DNA from 3 places in the Yersinia mollaretii ATCC 43969 genome. Region 2 is predicted to be linked to each of the others. Evidence: predicted binding sites of a transcription regulator. Region 2 holds the regulator's gene; each other region holds the start of a gene.

Region 1 (6,206 bases), 1.8 Mb from region 2:
TAGTTTCATGACATTATTAATCATATGTCAGATTGAATGTGTAAATAGAAAGTTCAGACTAATGAGAAACGAGATAAATCTTATTTATCTGTTCAACGCTCAGCCTGTGCAGCTATACCTGACGGACTGGCTACGAAGATTTAAAGCAGAGCGCTATCAGGAGGTGAAAGACTTCGGATAAGCAGACGAACTCAACAAGATAAAACATCGCTACATCAGAAATGGTGGAGGCCCTGCCAGCTACATCCCGGCACACACCTCGCCTGCTGCGGCTGCTTCCTTCCGGACCTGACCGAGTTCACAAGTTAGTGTTGCGGGAGAACCAACAGGACCTCCATTGACGTTAACGGCTCCTTGTACTCTGGAGCGGTGGGCATTATCGACCATGCCCCGCCAAATAGCAAGGTAACACAAGCTAACCGGTGGTTTATTGCACACACCGACTCCGGTTAGTGCTAAATCTATTTTCCTCGAGCAAAAAAATAATCGACGATGTTATTTATAGCGTGCGACGCTATCCTTAATGCAAATAATAGAGCCAGAAGAGGATGCAGTGACATCACCAGAAACCGCCCCCAAAAATCAGGATGAACCTACGGCGACAGAGTATCAGGATGAGCAGGACAGTCCGCCCATAGTGGACAGTTTTCGCCAGCGGGTTTTTCAGGTGGTGGCCGCTATCCCCTATGGGAAGGTCACGACTTATGGTGATATTGCGCGGCTGATTGGTTCCCCTAGAGCAGCACGGCAAGTCGGTGGCGTTCTGAAGCGATTACCGGAAGGATCTACACTGCCTTGGCATCGGGTTATTAATCGCCATGGTGAAATATCATTAATTGGTGATGATTATCTGAGGCAGAAAAAGGCGTTATTAGCAGAAGAGATTGAAATAGATGTGACGGGCAGAATTGATTTACAGCAATATCGTTGGCAGTACCGTTAATATAAGCGCCACAGCATAACGGTTATGCTGTGGCGGCTTGATAGTGACTATTTACTGTATAGTCGCAGCGCCCGATGTCGTCGTCGGGGCAGTCTCTATCGCGACGGAAGTCACTGGCACCAGCAGTAAATTAGCCTGAGTACCGGCACCACGGTTGATCACTTCCTGAATGGTATCAGTGATAAACATTAGCTGACCATTATGGGTGATCGCCGCACTCACAATGATGCGCGCATTTGGCTGGATATCTGATGGGTTAAACGGCAGGGTAAAGGTAAATGGTGCCTGCTTGCCCTCAGTGCGTACCGCTTTCTGAGCAATGACTCGTGATGGCGCATCAGCCAGAGAGGCATCCGATAGTGTTACCGTAACAACGGCATCGGGTGGTAATGCAATGCGCTCGCGGATGTTTACTGTCCCTTGCACCGCAGGCTGCGCAATAGGTGCCACAGCAGCGCTCACTCCCGCTGGCCCTGAAGTTGGCACATCAGCCCCTTGGTGAGCACACCCAGCCAGACTGGCCATTAACACTGCCCCACCCGCTATTTGCCAAAATTTCATTGATTGCCAAGGTTCCATAGGCTGCACTCCTTCCTAATATTAAGATGCTGACTATTCACAGAATAGGCACGCTTTAAACAAGTGGCTTTAACCACCTAGCATGCTAATTATAGCATAATATGCTGAGATTTTTCGTTCACCTCCAGATTCAGCCATTTATCAGACTATTCCTTAAAATAGGATTATTAGCGCGGCTGGGATTGCAGCAATAGATTGACGCCTGCCTAACAGATTCAGCACACTGTAGGTGAACTCAACAATCAGGGGCCACAACATGAGCCAGCCATTAGAAAAACTGCTCGATCTACTCCATCTGGAAAAAATTGAAGAAGGGATCTTTCGTGGCCAAAGTGAAGATCTGGGCTTGCGTCAGGTATTTGGGGGGCAGGTAGTCGGTCAGGCTATCTATGCAGCAAAACAGACTGTCCCCGTGGATCGAATCGTCCACTCATTCCACAGCTATTTTTTGCGCCCAGGGGATAGCAGTAAGCCTATTATCTATGACGTCGAAACATTACGCGATGGCACCAGTTTCAGTGCCCGTCGGGTCAGCGCCATTCAGAATGGTAAACCCATTTTCTACATGACGGCGTCGTTCCAGAGTCAAGAAGAGGGATTTGAGCACCAAAACAGCATGCCGGACGTCCCTTCACCGGATGGATTGATGTCAGAAACGGAGATTGCCCGTAAATTCGCACATTTGATCCCCGAAAAAGTGCGAGATAAGTTTATTGGCAACCAGCCCATTGAAATGCGCCCGGTGAAATTCCATAACCCGCTACAAGGTTCGGTCGAAGAGCCAAATCGCTATGTCTGGTTCCGCGCCAATGGCGCAATACCGGATGACTTGCGGGTCCACCAATATTTACTGGGCTATGCTTCCGACTTCAATTTCCTGCCAACCGCTTTGCAGCCGCACGGGATTGGCTTCCTTGAACCGGGTGTGCAGATTGCCACAATTGACCATTCAATGTGGTTCCATCGGCCATTCCGTCTGGATGACTGGTTGCTGTATGCCGTAGAAAGCACCTCTGCTTCAGGTGCTCGGGGCTTTGTCCGTGGGCAGATCTACAACCAGCAGGGCGTGCTGGTAGCATCGACAGTGCAGGAAGGGGTTATCCGTTTGCATCGGTGATATCACCACAAACGCATTTCCAAAATAAAACAGGGGTGATGTCTCCATCACCCCTGCTGCTTATCATCATTATTATTTGTTTTCTAACATCTCAGCCTATTTTGGCCACTTAACGCCTTACTTATCTCGTTTTATACTTATCTAGCTTATTGGTTGTAAGCATTCTCGCCATGGCTGTTAACATCCAGACCTTCGCGCTCTTGCTCTTCCGGTACTCGCAGGCCGACAACCAGATCAGCAATTTTGAAGGCAACGAAGGCAACAACACCAGACCAGACCAGACACACGCCGACGCTGAACAACTGAACGCCAACCTGATGACCCATGGTGACACCCGCCGCGTAGCCCGTGCCGCCCAGTGAAGCAGAGGTGAAGACACCGGTCAGGATACAACCGACAATCCCGCACACACCGTGGACACCGAACACGTCACAAGTATCATCAACTCGCAGCCATTTCTTCAGCAGTACCACCCCCCACAGACCCGCCACACCGCCGACCAGACCGATAATCAATGCGCCCCCCACACCGACAGTCCCTGCCGCAGGTGTAATCGCCACCAGACCGGCGATACAACCGGAGCACGCACCCAGTAAGGAGGGTTTGCCGCGTAAAATCCACTCAGCAAAGACCCAAGAGAGAATGGCACCTGCGGTTGCGACCACCGTATTCAAGAAGGCAAGTGCGGCAATTTCGTTAGCGGCACTGGCTGAACCCGCGTTGAAGCCAAACCAGCCGATATACAGAATCGCCGTACCGGTAAACACCATCGGCAAGTTGTGTGGTTTGAAGGCTTCTTTGCCAAAGCCAGCGCGTTTACCCAGTAAGTAAGCACCAACTAAACCTGCAATGGCGGCGTTAATATGCACCACTGTACCGCCCGCAAAGTCCAGCGCGCCGTCCATTGCCAGGAAGCCGCCGCCCCATACCATGTGCGCCATTGGCAGGTAGGAGAAGGTGAACCACAGCACGGCGAAGATTAATACCGCAGAGAAACGAATACGTTCGGCGAATGAACCCACCACCAGTGCGACCGTGATACAGGCGAATGAAGCCTGAAACACCACATGGATATATTGGTAGAAAGTACCACTCAAGCTCGTTAGGCCAATGCCTTTCAGCATCGCCATATCGAAGCTGCCGAAGAAGGCGTTACCCGTACTGAAAGCCAGACTATAACCGTAGAGAATCCACAGCACACAGATCAGCGCGAAGGTCACGGTGACCTGAGTCATCATCGATAATACGTTTTTGGAACGCAGCAAGCCGCCGTAGAACAGGGCAATACCGGGCACGGTCATAAACAGCACCAAGGCGGTGCAAATCATCATAAAAGCATTATCAGCTTTGTCAGCTACAGCCGGTACAGCAGCCATTGCCAAAGAGGGCAGCATCGCTACCGAACTTAGGCCCAACACGGATAAAAGTTTTTTCATCATCAACCCATCCCTATTCACTAAATTTGAGCCTGCAAATTACAGTGCTGCTTCGTCTGTTTCGCCGGTACGGATGCGAATAACACGTTGCAATTCAGCAACGAAAATTTTGCCATCACCAATTTTTCCGGTATAGGCGGCCTTACTGATCACGTCAATCACCTCATCTAATTGATCGTCGGCAATCGCGATATCTATTTTTACTTTAGGTAAGAAATTGACGCTGTATTCAGCTCCACGATAGAGTTCGGCGTGCCCTTTCTGGCGACCAAATCCTTTTACTTCGGTTACGGTCAGCCCCTGAATACCCACAGAGGACAAGGCTTCACGCACATCCTCCAGCTTGAATGGTTTTATCACCACGGTAACCAGCTTCATATTTGCCCCTTCTCGAATTAAGTCGAATTTATGTCTCCACGAAACAGATAAAGCAAAGGCTATGCCATAAATAAAGATAGCGGAGATTTAATATAAAAATGGCGAACAGAGGGCGGTTGAGATAATCAAGTCAGCCCTTATCTGGCTGAATCGATCGTGTTGAGTGTTTTTTGTGCACTAAATTAGTGCGATACGCGTCACAAAAGTGCACTAGCGCATCAGCCCCTAGTGGCATTGCAAGATTATGGTGCGGGCGCATGCGCAGATGGGAGTTAATGGGTCATTAGGGTAAAAGGCTAATCAGGAAAAGAGCGGTGGAAATAGTGCGAGGCCGCTTGGCCCCGCAGATTATCCCTTAATTCACCGCACTCTCCACTTGGTCGATAGCCGCTAAATCTTCGCTGACTAATTGCAACTGGTACATCTGATAATAGCGCCCGTGGGCGGCGAGTAGCTCTTGATGCTTGCCTTGCTCAACTGCCACACCACGGTGCAATACCAAGATGCTATCAGCATCAACAATAGTTGAGAGGCGGTGAGCAATCACGACCAGAGTGGTATTTTTGCGGATGAGCTGCAATGCCCGCTGAATCGCCTGTTCAGTACCCGAGTCAATATTTGCGGTCGCTTCATCCAAAATCAGAATTTGCGGTGCTTGTACCAATACTCGAGCCATCGCCAGTAGCTGTTTTTGCCCGACAGACAAGGTATTACCCTGCTCCCCGAGCAAGCTGTGCAGCCCGTCAGGTAGCGCATGGACCAATGGCGCAAGTTGCACGGTCTCCAAAGCTTCCCAAACTTGCTGTTCACTGATATCACGGCCTAAAGTCACATTGGCAAAGAAAGAGTCGGCTAACACCACCGGATCTTGTTGCACCATGGCAACCCCTTGGCGCAGTGTCTGATGAGATAACTCTGGCAGCGGTCGGCCATCAAGCAGAACCTCCCCTTGCTGCACCGGGTAGTAGCCCATCAGCAGGTTAGCCAGCGTGCTCTTGCCACTGCCGGTATGCCCGACCAAGGCGATAAATCCACGCGACGGCACATCAAGCGAGATATTTTGCAGCACCATTTTATCGTGACGATAAGCAAAGCTGACATTATTTACCTGAATACGGCCACTGGTCAGTGGGCGGTCATCGGTGCCATAGCCTTGCTGAGCGCGATCCATCAGATCGAAAATACGCTCCCCCGCCACCACCGCTTGTTGCAGGATGGATTGCTGGGATGTTAGCTCAATCAATGGCTCATTTAAGCGCCCCAGATAGTTAATGAATGCATACAACACCCCCACCCCGACGGAACCTTCTGGGCTGAAACCGAAAAGCAGCAACAAACCGCATAGCACCATGGCAGAGAACAGACTCAACAGCGGGCGTAACAGAAAACCTTCCAAGCGCAGCGTTTGCATCCGCGCCCGATAATGCGCGCGGCTGGCAGACTCCATCCTCTCCCCGAAACGCGCTTGCTGACGAAACTGTTGAATGACACCCATGCCATTGATCACTTCATTAAAGCCGTCGTTGATATCGGCCAGATAGGCCCGAACCCGCCGCACCACGGGTGTGCTGTAGCGCTGGTAAATGGCCATGACGACCAGTACCGCAGGGAAGATGCAGATTGAAATCAGCGCCATGCGCCAATCCAGACTGAACATCGCCACCAGCATTGCGCCAATTAACGCGGCACTTTTTAGCACCGTGGACACCACCATCACATAGAGGTCTTTGATGACTTCAGTGTCATTGGTGAC
Region 2 (6,206 bases):
TATCGAAACTGCCGCATTAGTTTTCCATTGCGTTTACGCGCGGATTGAGCAAAGACACGCTGATAGCGCTTGATGTTGCTGATGTCAGCAGCTCTACTGGTATCAATGATAGAGGGCGGCAGCGAAATTAAATTACGACTCTGGTGATGATAGCGTAATAATCTAATTAATTTTGGAGGCTAATTTATGAGAAATCTATTTGATACGTTATAGGTGATAAAAGAAATTGATATTTTATTTAAATGGCTGAGGTGGCATTTAGATAACAGATGGCAGGAGGTGTTATGTATTCTTTATCGTTATAGAACTGCCGCGAATTTATCGGGAATAATCAATAAACGCGGCTATCTTAAATATTAAGCAGTAGAGGAGATCTGAACCTTAATCTTCATCAAACCCTGAATTGAACAGTTCAATGACGGCGGCCAGAGCTTGAATCTCATCAGGGCCGGTTGCTTCAACCTCAATCTGGCGACCTTTCGCGGAGTCCAGCATCAGCAGTGCAATCACACTGCTGGCCTCGGCTTCGGTCCCACTGTCATTACGCAACATGACTTCTGCATCAAAACTTTGAACCAGCTCGAACAGTTTCATTGCGGGTCTGGCGTGCATCCCCAACTTGTTCTTGATCTCAACAGTCTGTTTGACGGTCATTGTTTACGTTTTTCCAAAGTGCGGTGGCGTGACTGGACATTTTTGCCACGTGCGCGGAAATAATCTGCCAATTGTTCAGCAACATAGACCGAGCGGTGCTTACCGCCGGTACAACCAATGGCAACCGTGAGATAGCTGCGATTATTGGTTTCCAGCATGGGCAGCCACAGTTCCAGATAGCTGCGCGTCTGGTAAACAAAGTTATGCACTTCGGTATGGCGATCAAGGAAGGAGATGACGGGTTTATCCAGACCGGTCATCGGGCGTAATTTCGGATCCCAGTGTGGGTTTGGCAGAAAACGCACATCGAAGACATAATCTGCATCAATCGGAATGCCGTGTTTAAAGCCAAATGATTCAAACACCATGGTCAGCTCGCGCTCACGTTTACCCAGTAGGCGGGTACGTAGCATCTCAGCTAACTCATGCACTGACATTTCTGAGGTATCAATAATCAGATCAGCCCGTGAGCGCAGAGGCTCCAGCAGATCGCTCTCTTCATCGATAGCACTTTCTAATGACAGGTTTTTGGTCGACAGCGGGTGCAGGCGACGAGTATCACTGTAGCGACGAATCAGGGTATTGCGGTCAGCATCCAAAAACAGCAACTGCGGTGAAAAGCTGTCTGGCAGTTGGGTCATGGCATGTTCAAATACCTCAGGAGATTCAGGCATATTGCGCACGTCTATGCTCACTGCGGCAGAGATATTCCTATCGGCAAGTGTGCTCGCCAATTGCGGCAGCAGAACCACGGGCAAGTTATCGACGCAGTAAAAGCCCATATCTTCCAATGCGCGCAAAGCAACAGACTTCCCTGAACCGGAACGGCCGCTGACAATCATCAGCACCATGTGAGTGACTCCCCTTGGTATCTCTTTGGCGCTCATCGCCACTATTACGAATCGATATGCTGGCGATAACAGCCGGGTTTGCGATTAGACCCGCGCTGCTAAGGCACCCTTTGCCCATTTACGCTATTTCTGGCGGTAACTCCGTAATGATCTGATAAAGCTCATCATCACTGTGTGCGGCGCGTAGACGGCGACACACTGTTTTATCAGCCAATCGCTTAGCTACTAAAGACAAAGTGTGTAAGTGAGTTTTACATTGATCTGCCGGAACCAACAAGGCAAATAATAGATCAACAGGTTGGTTATCAATAGCATCGAAAGCGATCGGTTGTTCCAAGCGGATAAACACACCCACGGCGCGCAGCGTATCTTCCTCCAGTTTGCCATGAGGTATTGCGATGCCACTGCCAATGCCAGTACTGCCCATACGTTCGCGGGTTAATACAGCATCGAAAACGACCTGTGAGGGCAGGTTAAGCTGTTTGGCAGCCAACTCGCTGATAATTTCCAAAGCCCGTTTTTTACTTGAGCAATGTACGGCGCTTTTGGTGCACTCGATATTGAGTACCGAGCTTAATTGTAGTGCTGGATCGTTGATCATCTCATCTTTCACTTAAGTGCTGTTTTAAGCCTGATCCATCGGTTTCCGTTGGATCAGGCGATGTAGCACGTGTAGAACCTTCGTTAGGGATAATAGCGACAAGGATTCTTAATGTTGTTTCAATTTATCTTTATGCTTGTTCAACTGGCGGGCCAGTTTATCAACCAAAATATCAATTGCGGCGTACATATCCTCCTGCTCTGAACTGGCGTGCAACTCGCCTCCATTCACATGCACCGTTGCTTCTGCAATTTGTTTGACTTTTTCGACACTTAAAACCACGTATACCTGGTTAATGCGATCAAAATATTGCTCAAGTTTGGCAAATTTAGTGTTAACAAACTCACGTAATGCTTCGGTTATTTCAACATGATGTCCGGTAATATTGAGCTGCATAGTGTCTTCCTTCTCAGTTCAGGTCAAACCAACTGTTTACGTTGATTTGACGGCGGGATGGATAACGACTCTCGGTACTTCGCGACAGTTCGCCGTGCCACCATGATGCCCTGTTCACATAATAGTGTGGTCAGTTTACTGTCGCTAAGGGGTTTGGCAGGGTTCTCTGCCGCAACCAATTTTTTCACCAGTGCACGAATTGCGGTGGAAGAGGCTTCGCCTCCGCTCTCGGTATTGACGTGACTGGAGAAGAAATATTTCAGCTCGAAAATCCCCCGAGGACTGTGCAGGAACTTCTGCGTCGTCACGCGGGAGATGGTCGATTCGTGCATATCTACGGCCTGAGCAATATCAGCCAGCACCATGGGTTTCATAAACTCAGGGCCATTTTCAAAAAATGCGACCTGCTGCTCGACAATACAACGCGCAACCTTCAGCAGCGTTTCATTGCGGCTTTCAAGGCTTTTTATCAACCATTTTGCTTCTTGTAGATTGCTGCGGATAAACTGCCCGTCGCTATCATTGCGGGTATTGCTACCCATTGCAGCATAGTGTTGATTAATTTTTAGGCGTGGAATGCTATCGGCATTTAGCTCGACCGTCCATTGATCTTTCTCTTTGCGCACCAAAACATCGGGAATGACATACTCCGACTCACCAGTATTGATCGACTGGCCCGGTCGCGGGTCCAGTGATTGAATCAGGGCGATCGCTTCCTTAAGTGTATCTTCTTTTAGTCGACTTAAACGGATCATTGTGCGGAAATCATGGTTGCCTAGCAAATCCAGATAATCGCTAACCACTAAGCGCGCTTCGGCAAGATAAGGGGTCTCTTTGGCATATTGCGACAGTTGCACCAACAGACATTCACGCAGGTTGCGCGCCGCCACACCAATAGGATCAAAGTGTTGTATCCGCTTGAGTACCGCTTCGACTTCATCCAGTGCGATGTTCTCGTCACCCATGCTCTCTAGAATATCTTCCAGCGGAACGGTGAGATAGCCAGTGTCATCGACTGCATCGACGATAGAGGTCGCAATGGCAGCATCGGTCTCAGAGAAGGGGGTCAGATCCACTTGCCACATCAGGTAGTCTTGCAGCGTCTGGGTAGTTTCACCCTGATAGACAGGCAACTCATCATCACTGTAATCGTTGCCCATACCTGAGGGGGTGCCTGCGGTGTAGATCTCATCCCAAGTGGCATCCAGCGGCAACTCTTCGGGCATATCTTTTTGTTCCAGCGCTTCGCGGGTATCAAGCGATTCACTGTCTACTGTCTCTTTGGCGTCTATCTCTTCATGAAGATCTGTTTGCTCAAGCAGGGGGTTGCTCTCCAGCGCTAACTGAATCTCCTGCTGGAGTTCAAGTGTAGAAAGTTGCAACAGACGAATAGCCTGTTGAAGCTGCGGAGTCATTGCCAGTTGTTGGCTGAACTTGAGTTGCAAACCTTGCTTCATAATGCGGTATCAATTTTCCTTTATGACTGACGAAATAGCCTTGCGATCACCATCGGAGGAAGATTAGAGACGGAACTCTTCACCCAGATAAACACGCTTAACTTGTTCGTCAGCCAAAATTTCCTGTGGTGTGCCGTGAGCGATTAAGTGCCCTTGGCTTACAATATAAGCCCGCTCACAAACGTCTAACGTTTCACGCACGTTGTGGTCGGTAATCAATACACCCAAACCACTGTCGCGCAGATGTTCAATAATTTTTTTGATATCGATAACAGAAATGGGGTCAACCCCAGCAAATGGCTCATCCAGCAGAATAAACTTAGGATTTGCAGCCAAGGCACGGGCAATCTCAACACGGCGGCGCTCGCCACCAGAGAGTGATTGCCCCAGACTGTCACGTAAATGGGTGATATGGAACTCTTCCATTAGCTCCTCAGCCCGTTCCTGCCGCTGCTCATTGGTGAGATCTTTACGGATCTCCAGTACCGCCATCAGATTGTTAAATACACTCAGGCGACGGAAGATTGAGGCTTCTTGCGGTAAATAACCAATGCCGCGACGGGCGCGTTCATGGAGAGGCAAGAGGCTGATATCTTCGTCATCAATCACAATACGCCCGGCGTCACGCTGGACAATGCCGACGACCATATAAAAAGTGGTGGTCTTACCTGCACCATTTGGCCCAAGCAGGCCCACAATCTCACCGGACTTTACACTCAGGCTAACGTCTTCGACCACTTTACGGCCTTTGTACGCCTTAGCCAGCTTTTCTGCGATTAATGTTGCCATAAATGATTACTTACTCTTCTTTTGGCCTGAAGCTGCTGGCCCTTTGTCTTGTAATTGGGACGGTAATAATACGGTGGTGACGCGATTGCCTTTATCACTGAAGGCTTCCATCTGCTGTTTTTTCACCAGATAAGTGATGCGATCACCTTTGATATTGCTATCAAGTTGCTCTAGATAAGCATTGCCAGTCAATACCACAAAATCATTCGCGACTTCGTAACGCAATTTTTGACCGTGGCCTTTGACGGGCTTACCACTGTCTTGCATTTGGTAGAAGGTGACCGGATTACCATAGCCTTCGATAACCATTTTGCTCTGATCGCCACCAGGGCGGGTCACCACCACTTTATCCGCTTTAATCTCGATAGTGCCTTGTTTGATAATCACATTATCAGTAAAGGTGATGGTGTTCGCCTCCATATCCAATGCTTGTTTGGCGGAGTCAACCTTGACGGGCTGCTCAGTATCACCCGTTAATGCAAATGCAGGTAGGCTTGCGGCCAAAAGTGAGCTGGCAAGCAAAAGAGGGCGAATTTTATTTTTGTATTTCATAAGAGGTTTTAACCTTTTCAATCAGCTCGGCGGTTTTGTCCCGCAAGTTCCCACGCATTTTCATGCCGTTAGATGTGAATCCAACACCAAAGAGGGTAACTTCATCGTCTGAGGATACATCCTGAGTGATCAAATTAACCTGGGCGTTATCCGTTTTAATTTTTTGTAACTGTGCATCTGGGGTCAGGCTATCGACCTCAACATGACCATACAAATAGAGCATTTTATCATTGGTCAGCTTGGCGCGGTCTGCCCGAACTGTCCAGGTTGCCACTGCATTCTCGCCAAACAGGGTCATGACTGGCTTGGTAAACCAAGTTAGCTCTTGAGCGCTGAAGTTCTGAACGTCTTCCGCGACCAATTTATAATTCAGTTGCCCGACCGGATTAAAAACCACTGTCACCGTATGTTGGCTTTGGGAAGAGGGCTCATTATTATCAGCCACAACTGGCGTGTCCTGCTGATTAAAACCGGACATATTCCAGCCAATCAATGCCAAAGCAATCAATGCCAGAGATAGGGTTATCCACAGTCTTGTTTTACTCATATCGACAATCCTTTGGCACCGTCGAGTTTATCTTGGGCCAATAATATCAAATCACATATCTCGCGTACTGCACCGCGCCCGCCATTGATTTTCGTCACATAATGCGCTTTGGGAAGCAGTATCGGATGAGCATCCGCCACTGCGACAGATAGTCCCACTTGTGCCATCACTGGCCAATCAATCAGGTCATCACCAATATAAGCGACCTGTTCCGGCTGGCAGTTTAATGCTAGCAACAATTCGTGGTAAGCCACCAGCTTATCAGATTGCCCTTGATAAAGGTGGGTAATGCCCAAGGTGTTGGCGCGGTCTTCCAGTAATTTAGCGCAGCGGCCCGTAATAATCGCCACTTCAATACC
Region 3 (6,206 bases), 910 kb from region 2:
CTACACTTTGATACCCGTGAAATGGTTATCGATCGTATTATGGCGTTAGATTCTAATGAGATTGATCTGGAAGACCTTAAATGGGTTGTGCTGATGGTGTTGTTTAACATACCGGGTTATGAAATTGCCTATCAGCAGATGGAAGAGTTACTTTTTGAAGTCAATGAAGGTTATTTGCACTAAGTGGTAACATTGCTGGCTAATAACTTTAAAAACAGAAGGCGTTATGACGAAAACAGTTACTGCCAAGGATAATGGGTCGTGTCCTGAATGCGGATCGGCTTTAGTCATTCGCAGTGGTGGGCATGGGCCATTCCTTGGTTGTTCGCATTATCCCGATTGTCAGTATATGCGCCCGCTGAAAGCGCAATCTGATGGTCATATAGTGAAAGTTCTGGACGGGCAGTTTTGCCCTGAATGTGGTTCAGAAATGGTATTGCGGCAAGGGCGCTTTGGTATGTTTATTGGTTGCAGCCAATATCCCCAATGTGATCATACTGAAGTCATTGATAAGCCTGATGAGACGACGATCGACTGTCCGCAATGTGGCCAAGGAAAACTGCTACAGCGTAAGTCACGGTTTGGGAAGGTTTTCCATGCCTGTAATCGTTATCCGGATTGCCAATTTACCATTAACCAGCAACCTATCGCCGGAAACTGTGGCTATTGCCACTATCCATTATTAATGGAAAAGAGAACAGCACAAGGCGTCAAACGTTTTTGCGCCAGCAAGTTATGTGGGAAGGTCGTGGCAAGTGAGTGATAACAGCATAAGCATGAAAGAGAATAGTGATGTTTTGGCCGATGTGTTGCGGGCATTGCGGCAAGAAGAAGTTATTGCCTATCCGACAGAAGCCGTTTTTGGTTTAGGCTGTGACCCTGATAGTGAAAAGGCTGTGAATGCCCTATTAACCTTAAAACAGCGACCATGGCAAAAAGGTTTGATCCTGATTGCGGCCAATTATGAACAATTAAAACCTTATGTTGATGACTCGTCATTAAGTGACTCACAACGAGAGACTATTTTTTCATGCTGGCCTGGGGCGGTCACATGGGTGATTCCTGCTCGTACTGAAACGCCACGTTGGCTAACGGGTAGCTTTGATTCATTGGCTGTCAGGGTGAGTGACCACCCACTTGTACAGCAACTTTGCTTGCAATATGGCAAGCCACTGGTTTCAACCAGCGCCAATTTAAGTGGTCATGAGCCTTGCCGTACCGATGAAGAAGTGAGAATACAATTTGGCCCTTCACTGCCGGTGCTTCTTGGCAAGGTTGGTGGTCGTTTGAACCCATCTGAAATCAGAGACGCCTTAACCGGTAAGCAATTTCGTCAAGGGTAGGAAATAGCATGGATCAGAAGTTCGCAGTGTTTGGTAATCCCATTGGGCACAGCAAGTCGCCGAGGATCCATGCGCTTTTTGCTGAGCAAACAGGTATAGAGCATCAATACGGTAAAGTGCTTGCACCTAATGAAACATTTGAGGATGTATTAACGTCCTTTTTTGCTGATGGAGCAGTAGGTGCGAACATCACCACGCCGTTTAAAGAACGCGCGTATGCTAAATGTGATGAACTGACGGATCGTGCGTCATTGGCAGGTGCGGTTAATACGATCAAACAATTAGAAGATGGCCGTTTATTAGGTGACAATACCGACGGAATTGGCATGCTCAGTGATCTTCAACGACTACACCTGATCCAAACAACCGATACTATCCTGTTAGTAGGGGCAGGTGGGGCGGCCCGTGGTGTTATCCTTCCTTTACTCTCATATGGGTGCAAAGTCGTTATGACTAATCGCACTTATATACGCGCACATCAGCTTGCTGAAGTATTCCACCATTTGGGTGATATTGATGCTGCCGAAATGCAGGCCCTGCACGGGCAGCAATTTGATTTAATCATAAATGCAACCGCTTCAGGTATTCATGGCGAGGTTCCCAACTTACCTACAGATATCATCGGCCCACAAACTCGCTGCTACGATATGTTCTATCAAGCTGATGACACGCCATTTTTGGCCTGGGGTAAGAGGCTTGGTGTGACAAGCTATGCAGATGGTCTGGGTATGCTGGTGGGGCAAGCGGCACATGCTTTCCAACTCTGGCATGGTGTGATGCCTGAAATAGCACCGGTCTTAAATCAGTTGCGTAATGAGTTAGGTAAATAGAAGAGCGCGGAATAATGCAGGAAAGAGATGACCTATCTCCTGCATCCACGATAATAATGATGACTTATTTGGTTTCAGTCAGATAGTCATCTTTCCAGCGCACGTAGTTACCGGCAGAGTAAAGCAGACCTTCTAATTCCGCCGGCGTTAACGGGCGGACTTGTCTCGCGGGGCTACCCATATAGAGGTAACCACTCACCAACCGTTTTCCAGGAGCAACCAGACTACCGGCTCCAATCATCACATCATCTTCTATTACCGCGCCATCTAACAGGATCGATCCCATCCCCACGAGTACCCGATTACCAATAGTGCAGCCATGAAGCATCGCCTTATGCCCAACCGTCACGTCTTCGCCAATAATCAGTGGATTCCCTTTAGGATCGTGCTCCGACTTATGGGTAACGTGTAGCACACTGCCATCTTGAATATTTGAACGTGCGCCAATGACAACCTGATTGACATCACCCCGAATCGCGACCAACGGCCAGACACTCACATCATCGCCCAGAACAACGTTGCCAATGATCACGCTGGATCCATCAACCATGACGCGATCACCAAGCGTAGGTAAATAGTGTAGATAGGGGCGAATAGCATCAGACATAATAATAACCTCTTTTATACGATCATATTTTACTGGCAATACTAGCCTTTGTTGCTGGAATTACAACCAATCGGAGGCGGAGAGCGCAGTGAAAATAAGGCGGATCGACCAAGATCTGCGCGTAAGGAGCGAAAAGTATTCAAACAGTAGAAAAAGACGAAAAAAGAGTTGTGCAAAAAACTCGACTCCCTATAATGCGCATCCATCGAGACGGCACACAACGAATCAAGTAGTTAAGTGACCGGCAAAGAGAACAGAGAAATTCAACGAAATAAGTAGTTGACTCTGAGTGAGGAAAGCGTAATATGCGCACCTCGAGTTACTGACCGGAAGGTTGCTAACTCACTGCTCTTTAACAATTTATCAGACAATCTGTGTGGGCACTCGCAAGACGATATCGAAGCCTGTTTCGGCAGGCAGAAGCAATATCAAAGTCTTGAAGAGTGACCAAAGCAGTACACATTTGAACTTCGGTTCGAATGCATATTTGCAGAAAGTAATCTTTGAGCATCGCTACTTTCATTAGTAGCAAATCAAACAAATCTTAAATTGAAGAGTTTGATCATGGCTCAGATTGAACGCTGGCGGCAGGCCTAACACATGCAAGTCGAGCGGCAGCGGAAAGTAGCTTGCTACTTTGCCGGCGAGCGGCGGACGGGTGAGTAATGTCTGGGAAACTGCCTGATGGAGGGGGATAACTACTGGAAACGGTAGCTAATACCGCATGACCTCGCAAGAGCAAAGTGGGGGACCTTCGGGCCTCACGCCATCGGATGTGCCCAGATGGGATTAGCTAGTAGGTGAGGTAATGGCTCACCTAGGCGACGATCCCTAGCTGGTCTGAGAGGATGACCAGCCACACTGGAACTGAGACACGGTCCAGACTCCTACGGGAGGCAGCAGTGGGGAATATTGCACAATGGGCGCAAGCCTGATGCAGCCATGCCGCGTGTGTGAAGAAGGCCTTCGGGTTGTAAAGCACTTTCAGCGAGGAGGAAGGCAGTCGTGTTAATAGCACGATTGATTGACGTTACTCGCAGAAGAAGCACCGGCTAACTCCGTGCCAGCAGCCGCGGTAATACGGAGGGTGCAAGCGTTAATCGGAATTACTGGGCGTAAAGCGCACGCAGGCGGTTTGTTAAGTCAGATGTGAAATCCCCGCGCTTAACGTGGGAACTGCATTTGAAACTGGCAAGCTAGAGTCTTGTAGAGGGGGGTAGAATTCCAGGTGTAGCGGTGAAATGCGTAGAGATCTGGAGGAATACCGGTGGCGAAGGCGGCCCCCTGGACAAAGACTGACGCTCAGGTGCGAAAGCGTGGGGAGCAAACAGGATTAGATACCCTGGTAGTCCACGCTGTAAACGATGTCGACTTGGAGGTTGTGCCCTTGAGGCGTGGCTTCCGGAGCTAACGCGTTAAGTCGACCGCCTGGGGAGTACGGCCGCAAGGTTAAAACTCAAATGAATTGACGGGGGCCCGCACAAGCGGTGGAGCATGTGGTTTAATTCGATGCAACGCGAAGAACCTTACCTACTCTTGACATCCACAGAACTTAGCAGAGATGCTTCGGTGCCTTCGGGAACTGTGAGACAGGTGCTGCATGGCTGTCGTCAGCTCGTGTTGTGAAATGTTGGGTTAAGTCCCGCAACGAGCGCAACCCTTATCCTTTGTTGCCAGCACATAATGGTGGGAACTCAAGGGAGACTGCCGGTGACAAACCGGAGGAAGGTGGGGATGACGTCAAGTCATCATGGCCCTTACGAGTAGGGCTACACACGTGCTACAATGGCAGATACAAAGTGAAGCGAACTCGCGAGAGCCAGCGGACCACATAAAGTCTGTCGTAGTCCGGATTGGAGTCTGCAACTCGACTCCATGAAGTCGGAATCGCTAGTAATCGTAGATCAGAATGCTACGGTGAATACGTTCCCGGGCCTTGTACACACCGCCCGTCACACCATGGGAGTGGGTTGCAAAAGAAGTAGGTAGCTTAACCTTCGGGAGGGCGCTTACCACTTTGTGATTCATGACTGGGGTGAAGTCGTAACAAGGTAACCGTAGGGGAACCTGCGGTTGGATCACCTCCTTACCTAACGATACGCATTGCGTAGTGTCCACACAGATTGTCTGATGAATGTAATGAGCAAGAGCACCTGTTGATGTCGTGAGTTTCGACTCATGCTGACGCGAACGGTTAGATTTCGGTTTAATCGGTACTTCGTGTCCCCATCGTCTAGAGGCCTAGGACACTGCCCTTTCACGGCTGTAACAGGGGTTCGAATCCCCTTGGGGACGCCAATCCGATAATGTGTGAAAGACATTATCACTGGTTCTTTATGAACTAAAAAATATCTTAAAGATGACTTTAACGAGTCGTGTTTAAGATATTGCTCTTTAACAATCTGGAACAAGCTGAAAATTGAAACAATACAGCTGAAACTTATCTCTCCGTAGCAGTACTGAGATAAGAAGTAACCTGTATTAGAGTCTCTCAAATAATCGCAATGCGACAGGTTTTCGATGTCAAAAAGTGAGTGAGCGACGCAAAGGCAAGGCGTACCGCGCACAGCAACCGGAGTGAACTTAATGTTCATGAGGATTGCGCGCACGGAACAACACCGCATTTGTGAACGCGCAACCACTTTGAGCACAGAAACACCTTCGGGTTGTGAGGTTAAGCGACTAAGCGTACACGGTGGATGCCTAGGCAGTCAGAGGCGATGAAGGGCGTGCTAATCTGCGATAAGCGTCGGTAAGGTGATATGAACCGTTACAACCGACGATACCCGAATGGGGAAACCCAGTGCAATTCGTTGCACTATTGCATGGTGAATACATAGCCATGCAAGGCGAACCGGGGGAACTGAAACATCTAAGTACCCCGAGGAAAAGAAATCAACCGAGATTCCCCCAGTAGCGGCGAGCGAACGGGGAAGAGCCCAGAGTCTGAATCAGTTTGTGTGTTAGTGGAAGCGTCTGGAAAGTCGCACGGTACAGGGTGATAGTCCCGTACACAAAAACACACCTTCTGTGAACTCGATGAGTAGGGCGGGACACGTGACATCCTGTCTGAATATGGGGGGACCATCCTCCAAGGCTAAATACTCCTGACTGACCGATAGTGAACCAGTACCGTGAGGGAAAGGCGAAAAGAACCCCGGCGAGGGGAGTGAAATAGAACCTGAAACCGTGTACGTACAAGCAGTGGGAGCACCTTCGTGGTGTGACTGCGTACCTTTTGTATAATGGGTCAGCGACTTATATTTTGTAGCAAGGTTAACCGAATAGGGGAGCCGTAGGGAAACCGAGTCTTAACTGGGCGTCTAGTTGCAAGGTATAGACCCGAAACCCGGTGATCTAGCCATGGGCAGGTTGAAGGTTGGGTAACACTAACTGGAGGACCGAACCGACTAATGTTGAAAAATT

What was found. The regulator sigma-54, encoded in region 2, starts transcription at its own class of promoters, with help from an activator protein. The targets are predictions, from matches to a motif close to GTTGGCACANNTTTCGCTNT.
Region 1: the regulator sigma-54 is predicted to act here: its motif matches at 4,503-4,522, upstream of glnK (P-II family nitrogen regulator).
Region 3: the regulator sigma-54 is predicted to act here: its motif matches at 2,906-2,925, upstream of HRD69_RS07050 (gamma carbonic anhydrase family protein).

Annotation. Positions count from the first base shown of each region.
Region 1 covers NZ_CP054043.1:2,421,792-2,427,997, reverse strand. The annotation lists RNA gene ffs (signal recognition particle sRNA small type) at 232-328, opposite strand; gene HRD69_RS10715 (MGMT family protein) at 524-943, shown strand; gene HRD69_RS10710 (YbaY family lipoprotein) at 995-1,522, opposite strand; gene tesB (acyl-CoA thioesterase II) at 1,779-2,639, shown strand; gene amtB (ammonium transporter AmtB) at 2,786-4,075, opposite strand; gene glnK (P-II family nitrogen regulator) at 4,115-4,453, opposite strand; gene HRD69_RS10690 (SmdB family multidrug efflux ABC transporter permease/ATP-binding protein) at 4,809-6,206, opposite strand, start outside.
Region 2 covers NZ_CP054043.1:671,657-677,862, reverse strand. The annotation lists gene npr (PTS phosphocarrier protein NPr) at 382-654, opposite strand; gene rapZ (RNase adapter RapZ) at 651-1,505, opposite strand; gene ptsN (PTS IIA-like nitrogen regulatory protein PtsN) at 1,624-2,106, opposite strand; gene hpf (ribosome hibernation promoting factor) at 2,215-2,502, opposite strand; gene rpoN (RNA polymerase factor sigma-54) at 2,526-3,959, opposite strand; gene lptB (LPS export ABC transporter ATP-binding protein) at 4,023-4,748, opposite strand; gene lptA (lipopolysaccharide ABC transporter substrate-binding protein LptA) at 4,755-5,300, opposite strand; gene lptC (LPS export ABC transporter periplasmic protein LptC) at 5,284-5,847, opposite strand; gene kdsC (3-deoxy-manno-octulosonate-8-phosphatase KdsC) at 5,844-6,206, opposite strand, start outside.
Region 3 covers NZ_CP054043.1:1,584,695-1,590,900, forward strand. The annotation lists gene HRD69_RS07030 (DUF494 family protein) at 1-183, shown strand, start outside; gene HRD69_RS07035 (DNA topoisomerase family protein) at 227-763, shown strand; gene tsaC (L-threonylcarbamoyladenylate synthase type 1 TsaC) at 777-1,343, shown strand; gene aroE (shikimate dehydrogenase) at 1,352-2,173, shown strand; gene HRD69_RS07050 (gamma carbonic anhydrase family protein) at 2,238-2,780, opposite strand; rRNA gene HRD69_RS07055 (16S ribosomal RNA) at 3,327-4,869, shown strand; tRNA gene HRD69_RS07060 (tRNA-Glu) at 5,003-5,078, shown strand; rRNA gene HRD69_RS07065 (23S ribosomal RNA) at 5,453-6,206, shown strand, end outside.